3 regions of the Allobosea sp. NPDC055353 genome follow, and region 2 is predicted to be linked to each of the others. Evidence: predicted binding sites of a transcription regulator. Region 2 holds the regulator's gene; each other region holds the start of a gene.
What was found. The regulator PhoB, encoded in region 2, activates phosphate uptake and scavenging genes when phosphate is short. The targets are predictions, from matches to a motif close to TGTCATNNANCTGTCAT.
Positions count from the first base shown of each region.

Region 1: ugpB (sn-glycerol-3-phosphate ABC transporter substrate-binding protein UgpB) is a predicted target of PhoB. The motif match lies at 2,115-2,131, and genes of this name have one in related genera.
Region 3: phnC (phosphonate ABC transporter ATP-binding protein) is a predicted target of PhoB. The motif match lies at 1,809-1,825, and genes of this name have one in related genera.

Region 1 is NZ_JBSHMC010000003.1:256,154-259,425, forward strand. Features, by position in the region: gene ugpA (sn-glycerol-3-phosphate ABC transporter permease UgpA) at 1-634, opposite strand, end outside; gene ugpB (sn-glycerol-3-phosphate ABC transporter substrate-binding protein UgpB) at 705-2,030, opposite strand; gene ACWIEX_RS21765 (fumarylacetoacetate hydrolase family protein) at 2,259-3,272, shown strand, end outside.
Region 2 is NZ_JBSHMC010000002.1:932,559-935,830, reverse strand. Features, by position in the region: gene pstA (phosphate ABC transporter permease PstA) at 1-53, shown strand, start outside; gene pstB (phosphate ABC transporter ATP-binding protein PstB) at 95-901, shown strand; gene phoU (phosphate signaling complex protein PhoU) at 979-1,698, shown strand; gene phoB (phosphate regulon transcriptional regulator PhoB) at 1,712-2,419, shown strand; gene ACWIEX_RS17820 (SpoIIAA family protein) at 2,423-2,809, opposite strand; gene ACWIEX_RS17815 (LysR family transcriptional regulator) at 2,866-3,272, opposite strand, start outside.
Region 3 is NZ_JBSHMC010000002.1:1,442,230-1,445,501, forward strand. Features, by position in the region: gene ACWIEX_RS20150 (efflux RND transporter permease subunit) at 1-309, opposite strand, end outside; gene ACWIEX_RS20155 (efflux RND transporter periplasmic adaptor subunit) at 416-1,495, opposite strand; gene phnC (phosphonate ABC transporter ATP-binding protein) at 1,925-2,743, shown strand; gene phnD (phosphonate ABC transporter substrate-binding protein) at 2,826-3,272, shown strand, end outside.

The DNA.
Region 1 (3,272 bases), on a different contig from region 2:
GCGAGAGCAGCGGGAAGACGATGGTCCAGAACCGGCGCATCGGCCGGGCGCCGTCGATCACCGCCGCCTCGATCACGCTCTTGGGGATCGATTGCAGGCCGGCGAGGAAGAACAGGAAATTGTAGCTGATCTGCTTCCAGGTCGCGGCGAGGATGACCAGCAGCATGGCGTGGTTGCCGTTGAGGCGCGGATTCCACGGGATGCCCAGCGATTGCAGGCCACGCGCGAGCATGCCGAGCGAGGGATCGAACATGAAGAGCCAGAGCACGCCGGCGATGGCGGGCGCCACCGCATAGGGCCAGATCAGCAAGGTCTTGTAGATCTCGGCACCGCGGATCTGCCGGTCCGCCATCACGGCGAAGAGCAGCGCGATCGAGAGCGAGAGAACGCAGACGAAAGTGGAAAAGATGGCGGTGTTGATGAAGGCCTTGAGATAGCCGGGATCGGCAAAGAGCGCCTGGTAGTTCTCGAACCAGACGAACTGCGTCGAGATGCCGAAGGCATCCTCGAGCAGGAAGCTCTGCCAGACCGCCTGGCTCGCCGGCCAGTAGAAGAACACGATGGTGATCGCGAGCTGCGGCAGAAGCAGCAGGAAGGGGATCGTCAGCCCCTTGAAATATGCGTTCTTCTGCATCGGCTTCCCTGGAACGAAACGGCCATCCCGAACACATCTGTCCGGGATGGCCTTGGATATGCAAGCGCTATCAGCGGGCCGCGGTGCGCTCGAACTGGCGCAGCATCTGGTTGCCGCGCTCGACCGCGGCGTCCAGCGCCGCCTGCGGCGACTTCTGGCCGTTCAGCGCCGCCTCCAGCTCCTCCGACCAGATGTCGCGGATCTGGACGAGGCTGCCGTAGCGCAGGCCCTTCGAGTTGTCGGTCGGGGGCTTGTTGGTCAGCTCGAGGATCGGGGTCTCGAGATAGGGCTTGTCCTTGTAGAAGCCGGACGCCTTGACCTTCTCATAGGCTGCCTTGGTGATCGGCAGGTAGCCCGACTCGGTATGCAGCTTCACCTGGCGGTCGACATTCGAGAGGAAGGTGAAGAACTTGGCGACGCCCTTGTATTCGTTCGCCTTCTTGCCGCCCATCACCCAGAGCGAAGCACCGCCGATGATCGAGTTCTGCGGAGCGCCCTGCACGTCGGGATAGTACGGCATCGCGGCGTTGGCCCAGTCGAACTTGGCGTTCGCCTTGACGTTTCCGAAGAAGCCGGAGGAGGTCAGGAAGATCGGGCATTCGCCCGAGGTGAAGCGGCCTTCGCCATTATTGGTGCGGCCGGAATAGTCATAGGTCTTGTCCTTCTGCAGCTCGACCAGGTTGGTCCAGTGCTTCAGGAAGGCCGGGCTCTTGTTGAAGTTCAGCACGGCATCGGCGCCGGCCATGCCGTTGACCTTGGTCGAGAGCGCGATGTTGTGCCAGGCCCCGAACTGCTCGATATTGGCCCAGGGCGCCCAGGCGTTCGAGACGCCGCATTTGTCGTAGCCGGCGGCCTTCAGCTTCTTGGCGGCCTCGAAGGTCTCGGGCCAGGTCTTCGGCGGCTTCTCGGGGTCGAGGCCCGCCTTCTTGAAGGCGTCCTTGTTGTACCACATCACCATCGACGAGGAGTTGAACGGCATCGAGAGCATCTCGCCCTTGGCCGTCGAATAATAGCCGCTGATCGCCGGCAGATAGGCGCTCGGATCGAATTTCTCGCCGGCTTCCTTCATCATCTCGTGGACCGGCTTGATCGCGCCCTTGGCCGACATCATCGTGCCGGTGCCGACCTCGAAGACCTGCAGGATATGCGGCGCCTGGCCGGCGCGGAAGGCGGCGATGCCGGCGTTCAGCGTGTCGGGATAGGAGCCCTTGTAGACCGGAACGACCTTGTAATCCTTCTGCGAGGCGTTGAAATCCTCGGAGAGCTTGACGACGACGTCGTTATTGGCGCCGGTCAGCGCGTGCCACCACTGGATTTCGGTCTGCGCGAGGGCCGGCGAGGCGCCGGCCAGCGCAAAGGCCGCGACCGACATCAGGATGCGCGATTTGATGCTCATGGAATATCTCCCTTCCGCGGGCGGGCGCCGCCGCGGTTCTTGTCGTTGGTGCGCAAGCTAGCATGAAGCGCAGGCGACATTTCAATGACAAATCGATGACGACCCGCGCAATCCGCCTATGGTCTCGGTCGGAGGTCCGGCATCGACCGTGACGGCCTCTCGCTTGCACATTCCGACGGAACCGGCTGATCTGCGCTCCCCGATCCGAATCCGCCTGTGGATGCCGCCATGCCCAGCCTCGACCTTGCCGTGACCACGACCCTGCCCGCGGATGCCGAGGCCGCCGCGCTCGCGGGCCGCGTCTGGCGTCCCGATCTCGGCGGGCCAGCCGTAGTGACGCTGCGCGGCGGGCAGGTGATCGATGTCACCGCGAGCTTCGCGACCAGCCGCGACCTCTGCGAGGACGCCGATCCGGCGGCGGCGCTGCGGGCGGCCCAGGGCGAGGCGATCGGTTCGCTCGCCGACATCCTCGCCAACACGCCTGTGGACGGCCGCGACCTTACGCGGCCCTGGCTGCTCTCGCCGCTCGACCTGCAGGCGGTGAAGGCGGCCGGCGTCACCTTCGCGGTCTCGATGCTGGAGCGCGTGATCGAGGAGAAGGCGCGCGGCAACCCGGCCGCCGCCGCGACGATCCGCGAGGAGATCGGCAAGCTCATTGGCGACGATCTCTCCAAGCTGAAGCCCGGCTCGCCCGAGGCGATGCATCTCAAGGAGGTGCTGATCAAGCAGGGCGCCTGGAGCCAGTATCTCGAAGTCGGGATCGGGCCGGATGCCGAGATCTTCACCAAGGCGCCGCCGATGTCGACGGTCGGCACCGGCGCGGATGCCGGCCTGCATCCGGCCTCGAGCTGGAACAATCCCGAGCCGGAGATCGTGCTGATCGTCGCCTCGGATGGACGGATCGTCGGCGCCACGCTCGGCAACGACGTCAACCTGCGCGATGTCGAGGGCCGCTCGGCCCTGCTGCTCGGCAAGGCCAAGGACAACAACGCCGCCGCGGCGGTCGGCCCCTTCATCCGCCTGTTCGATGCCGGCTTCACGCTCGACCATGTCCGCCGGACGACGGTGACGCTGACGGTCGAGGGGCAGGACGGCTTCCGGCTGGAAGGCACCTCCTCGATCGCGAAGATCAGCCGCGACCCGGCCGATCTCGCCGCCCAGATGATCGGCCCGCATCACCAGTATCCGGACGGGGCGGCGCTCTATCTCGGCACCATGTTCGCGCCGATCAAGGATCGCGAT
Region 2 (3,272 bases):
CGATCCTCGTGCTCTCGCTCGTTGCCCGGCGTATCGTCGCCGGCAGCAAGTAGGGCTTGAAACCAACCCGGTCGCGACCGACCTTGAGGACTTAATGTCGATGCTTTCGACCCTTGAACTCTCCCCCCAGTCGCTCGATGCCGAGGCGCCCGTCCGGATCGCGGTGAAGAACCTCGATTTCTACTATGGCGAGCACAAGGCGCTGAAGAACATCAATCTCGACTTCCGCGACCGCCACGTCACGGCGCTGATCGGCCCGTCGGGCTGCGGCAAGTCGACCCTGCTGCGCATCTTCAACCGGATCTACTCGCTCTATCCGGAGCAGCGTGCCGAGGGGCAGATCATGCTCGACGGCCGCAACATCATCTCCAACGACGTCGATGTGAATGAATTGCGCTCGCGCGTCGGCATGGTCTTCCAGAAGCCGACGCCGTTCCCGATGTCGATCTACGATAACGTCGCTTTCGGCATCCGCCTCTACGAGAAGCCGCCGAAGTCGGAGCTCGACGACCGCGTCGAGGGCGCGCTGCGCCGCGCCGCGCTCTGGGACGAGGTCAAGGACAAGCTGAAGAGCTCCGGCATGGGCCTCTCCGGCGGCCAGCAGCAGCGCCTGTGCATCGCGCGCACCATCGCGCAGAAGCCGGAGGTGATCCTGTTCGACGAGCCGACCTCGGCGCTCGACCCGATCTCGACCGGCAAGATCGAGGACCTGCTGGAGCAGTTGAAGAGCGACTTCACCATCGCCATCGTCACGCACAACATGCAGCAGGCGGCCCGCATCTCGCAGTACACGGCGTTCATGTATCTCGGCGAGGTCATCGAGTTCGCGCCGACCAACACGATCTTCATGAATCCCGCCAAGAAGCAGACCCAGGACTACGTCACCGGCCGTTTCGGCTAAGCGGCATTTTTGTTTCGCATCGGCTTGCCCGAAAACCGGTTTCCACTTTTCGGGCCGATGCGCCTGAGGAACACGCCATGACCGACCATATCGTCCGCTCCTACGACGCCGATCTCGAAGGCATCCGCCGCAGCCTCGCCGAAATGGGCGGCATGGCCGAGCGCATGCTGGGCGATTCCACGGTTGCGCTGGTGCGCCGCGACACCGCGCTCGCCCAGAAGATCATCTCGGCCGACCAGCGCCTCGACAACCTCCAGCGCGAGGTGGAGGAGAAGGCGGTGCTCACCATCGCCCGCCGCCAGCCGCTGGCGCAGGACCTGCGCGAGCTGATCTCGGCGATCCGCCTCGCATCCGACATCGAGCGCGTCGGCGATCTCGCCAAGAACATCGCCAAGCGCGCCGTCGCCATCGCCGGCCAGTTCCAGCCGCCGCATCGCGCCGTCGTCGGCCTCGAGCATATCAGCCGCCTCGTGCAGGCCCAGCTCAAGGACGTGCTCGACGCCTATGCCGCGACCAACGAGCAGAAGGCGCTCGAGGTCTGGAAGCGCGACGACGAGATCGACGCGCTCTACACCTCGCTGTTCCGCGAACTCCTGACCTATATGATGGAAGATCCGCGCAACATCACCTTCTGCACGCATCTGCTGTTCTGCGCCAAGAACATCGAGCGCATCGGCGACCACACCACCAATATCGCCGAGACGATCCATTACCTCGTCACCGGCGATTCTCTCGATGCGAACCGCCCGAAGCTCGACACGACCAATATCGAGGTCGAAGCGGTGACGGGAAGCTGAGGTCAAAGCCAACATGGCCGCACGTATCCTGATCGTCGAGGACGAGGAGCCGCTCACCCTGCTGCTGCGCTACAACCTCGAAGCCGAGGGCTTCGAGGTCGACAGCGTCGCGCGCGGGGATGACGCCGAGCTGCATCTGCGCGATTCAACGCCCGATCTGGTCCTGCTCGACTGGATGCTGCCGGGATTGTCCGGCATCGAGCTCTGCCGCCGCCTCCGCTCGCGCCGCGACACCGAGCGCGTGCCGATCATCATGCTGACGGCGCGCGGCGAGGAGACCGAGCGCGTGCGCGGCCTTGCGACCGGCGCCGACGACTATGTCGTGAAGCCGTTCTCGCTGCCGGAGCTGATCGCCCGCATCCAGGCGCTTCTTCGCAGGGCGAAGCCAGGCCATGTCGCAGGGCTGCTCGCGGCCGGCGATCTCGAGCTCGACCGTACGACGCGGCGCGTCCGGCGCGCGGGGAGCGAACTGCATCTCGGCCCGACCGAGTTCCGCCTGCTCGAGTTCCTGATGCAGGCGCCGGGCCGGGTCTATTCGCGCGCCCAGCTTCTCGACGCCGTCTGGGGCCGCGACGTCTATATCGACGAGCGCACGGTGGACGTCCATGTCGGGCGGCTGCGCAAGGCGATCACGCCGGGCGACGCCAAGGACCCGCTGCGCACCGTACGCGGCGCCGGCTACGCCTTCGACGAGACCTTCGCGCGCAGCGGAACTGCGTAAGCCTCAGGCGTTCGGGCCGCCCTCGATATCGCCGGCCCAGGTCAATGCCTTGTCATAGTCCTCGGGCTTGAAGGCGCGGACCTTGACGAAGGGGATCGCCGGGTCGAGCAGATCGACGAAGCCGGCGAGCCAGCCCTTGTCGGTGATCACCGCCTCCTTCGGGAAGCGCCGGAGCTCCCAGAGCTTGCCGAGGCTGTAGCGCGCGTCCTTCCAGGCCGCGGCCAGCGTCATGTCGGTGAAATCGGTCATGTCGGCGAGGATGCCGAGCTTCTCGTGGCGTGTGAGCCGGGCGTCGATATCGGCCATGATGGCGTCGAGATCCTCAGCCGTGAGCGTCTGCGACAGCCGATAGGCGGCGACATGGTCCGGGGCGGGCAGAATGGTGAGCATGGCTCCTCCTCCTCGGGTGACAACGCGCCGGCGAGGGGGAGGTTTCGCCGGGCGGATCAGGTGGAAGCGGGCGGGGCGCGCGTCGCTGCGTCGAAGCTCTCGGCCTCGGCCCGCAGCCAGGCGATGAAGGCATCCAGCCCCGGCCGCGGCGGCTGTTCGAGCGGCCGCGTCAGCCAGCAGCCGGTGGCGCTGGTGAAGCCGAGCCCCAGCGGATTGACGAGCGCGCCGGAGGCCAACTCGTCGGCGACGTAGCAGCGTGGCGCCAGCGCGAGGCCGAGGCCGGCGACGGCGGCGCTGGTGATCACGGAATAATAGCCGTAGCGCACGGTATGCTCCGGCACCGCGCCGCGCAGGTCATGGGCTTCGGTGAACTCGGCCCAGAAGGCCGGCATCTGGTAGTGCTGCAGCAGGGTCATCTTCTGGATATCGGCGGCGCGGCGGAAACCGCCCATCCGCTCGATCA
Region 3 (3,272 bases), 510 kb from region 2:
GACGTCGGGATCGACATCGGGCCGGAAGCGCACCTGGATGAAGCTGCGCTCTTGGCGGCTGGTCGAGGAGATGATCTCGATGCCTTCGATGCCGGCGATCGAATTCTCGAGGATCTGCGTGACCTGCGTCTCGATGATCTCCGCCGAGGCGCCGCGATAATCGGTTCGGACCGAGACCACGGGCTCGTCGATATTCGGGTATTCGCGGATCGTCAGGCGGCCATAGGAGACGATGCCGATCAGGATCACCAACAGGCTCAGCACCGTCGAGAGAACGGGCCGGCGGACGAAGAGTTCGAAGAGGCTCATGAGGGGCCGGTCCTAGAGCATTTTCGGGCGAGGTGGATGCCGGTTCGCGTGCAGAAAATGCGACAAAACAAGGAGGTGGAGCATTCGCGGGAAACGCGGAAATGCCCTAGAGCTGGCTCGTCCGGACGACCTTGTCCTTGATCGCGACGGCGGCGCCGTCGCGCAGCCGCATCTGGCCGGCGGTGATGATCTGCATGCCGGGCGTCAGCCCGCTGACGATCTCCACCTTCCCCGGCAGACGCTTGCCCAATTCGACGGTGACGCGCTTCGCCTTGCCCTGGTCGACGACGTAGACCATCTTGCCGACCGCATCCGGCACGACCGCCATCTCCGGCACGACGATCGCGTTCTGGCGCTGGTCGATGGTGATGGCGAGGCGGGCGAAAAGGCCAGGCTTCAGCGCGAGATCGGCGTTCGGGATGTTGGCACGCAGGCGGATCGCCCGGCCATTGACGTCGACCACCGGGTCAATCGCGTAGATCTGCCCCTGGAATTTCCGGTCCGGAACCGCGTCGACGCCCATTTGCACGGGCTGGCCGACCTTGAGGCGGCTGAGATAGATCTCGGGCACGCGGAAATCGATCTTGATCGGATCGATGCTGGTCAGCGTGATCAAGGGCTTGCCGACGGAGACGTAATCGCCGACGCCGACCGAGCGCAGTCCGACGACGCCGCTGAACGGCGCCACGATGGTCGACTGCGCCAGCTTGGCCTTGGCCAGCTGGATGCGTGCCTCGCTCGAAGCAAGCTTCGCGCCGGCTTCGTCGAGCGCGACCTGCGTGCCCGAACCGCGCTGGACCAGCGCCCGCAGCCGCTCATGGGTATCCCGGGCGAGGCTGAGATCGGCCTGCGCCTGCTTGAGTTCGGCATCGAGGATCGCGGTGTCGAGCTTGACGAGATCCTGGCCTGCCTTGACGCGCTCGCCTTCCTTGAAGCCGAGCGCGATGACGCGGCCGGCGATCTCGGGCGCGATCACTACGGATTCGTCGGCGGCGAGCGTGCCGAGCGCCTCGACCTCCTCGCTGACGGTCATGACCTCGATCGAGGCAACCTCGACCGGCACGGCGCGCGGCCCGGAGACCGCGCTCGCCTGGGCCTGCTGCGTGCCGGCGCGCTGGTTGCGGTAAGCATAGTAGCCGCCGCCCGCGATGGCGGCGACGAGAACAAGAAGAACGAACCGCTTCATCAGGCTGGAGGCTCCGTTGCCGCCCATTGGTCTTAAATGGAACGAAAGGCGTTGCTAAGATGCCGGCGCGCCACAGCGGCACAAAAACCGCAGTTTCTGTGCCGATGCCGCATCGATCCGGCCTCGCAGCATCGATGCAAGATGCTTGCCGACAAGAAGCCTGCCGATAAGAGGCCCGCCGCCACGGGCATCTCCGCCGCACACAAGCATCCACCGTCATCCTGCCGGTAAGCCGCGGATCGTCCAAGCGCATTCTGGAGACCTCACGAAACGTTGACCGGCTCACGGGGGCACAAATCGCTCATGTCCGGGCCGTCACGCCGCTGTCATCCGCAGCCGTTAGGGCTCGCCGCGATCGAGACGCCCGCCACTCCGGCCCTGGCCGGACGGGGACGCGCTCATGCCCGCATCGTGCCCGAGAACCGTTTCATGCTGCGCATCGAAGGTCTGACCAAGCGCTTTGGCGACAGGAACGCGGTCGACGCTGTCACCCTGACCGTCCCGAAGGGAGAGATGATCGGCGTGATCGGCCCCTCCGGCGCCGGCAAGTCGACATTGCTGCGCATGCTGAACCGCCTGACAGAGCCGACCTCCGGCCGGATCGTCTGCGAAGAGCAGGACGTCACCGGCCTGAAGGGCGCCTCGCTGCGGCGCTGGCGCCGCGACACGGCGATGATCTTCCAGCAGTTCAACCTCGTCGGCCGCCTCGACGTGCTGACCAATGTCCTGCTCGGCCGCCTGAACCACCGCTCCGCGGCGCTGACGCTGGTCAAGAGCTTCTCCGAGGACGACAAGATCCGCGCCATCGCGGCACTCGAACGTCTCGATATGGGCCACTTGCTGGCGCAGCGCGCCGAGACCCTCTCCGGCGGCCAGCAGCAGCGCGTCGCCATCGCCCGCGCCCTCGTCCAGGAGCCGCGCATCATCCTCGCCGACGAGCCGATCGCCTCGCTCGACCCGCGCAACACCCAGGTCGTCATGGACGCGCTGTTCCGCATCAATCGCGAGGACGGCATCACCGTGATGTGCAACCTGCACGACCTCGACATCGCCGCGAAATACTGTGACCGGCTGATCGGGATGTCCGCCGGCAAGGTCGTGTTCGACGACGTGCCGCAGGCGCTGACCCGCGAGGTCGCCGCCGAGCTCTACGGCATCGAGGCCAAGGATGCCGGCGCCGAGGCGCTGGATGCGCTCGACGCCATCGCCGCCTCCGAGGCGAAGCGCGTCCGCCAGAAGATCGCCTGATTTCCAGAGATCGCCGGACCGGCCCGAGGGCCGCCCCCGCGAGAAGACCATCCCGACTACGACTACAACCAGGAGCACATCGATGCTGACCCGTCGTCATACCCTCAAGCTCGCCGTTGCCGGCCTCGCGCTCGCCGCCGCCCCGGCTTTCGCACAGGACTGGAAGGCCAAGTATCCCGAGCTCGTCTTCGCGATCATCCCCTCCGAGAACGCCTCCGGCGTTACCGAGCGCTACACTCCCTTCGTGCAGTATCTCGCCAGGGAGCTCGGCACCAAGGTCACCCTGCGCATCGCCAACGACTATGCCGCGATCATCGAAGGTCAGCGCGCCGGCAACATCCACATCGCCTCCTACGGCCCGGCCTCCTTCGCCCGCGCCCGCATGACCGGCGCCAAGACCGACGCCTTCGCCATCGAAACCAATCTCGACGGCACCAAGGGCTACCACTCGGTCTTCTATGTGAAGAAGGACTCGCCCTATCAGAAGGTCGAGGACCTCAAGGGCAAGAATCTCGGCCTCGTCGACCCG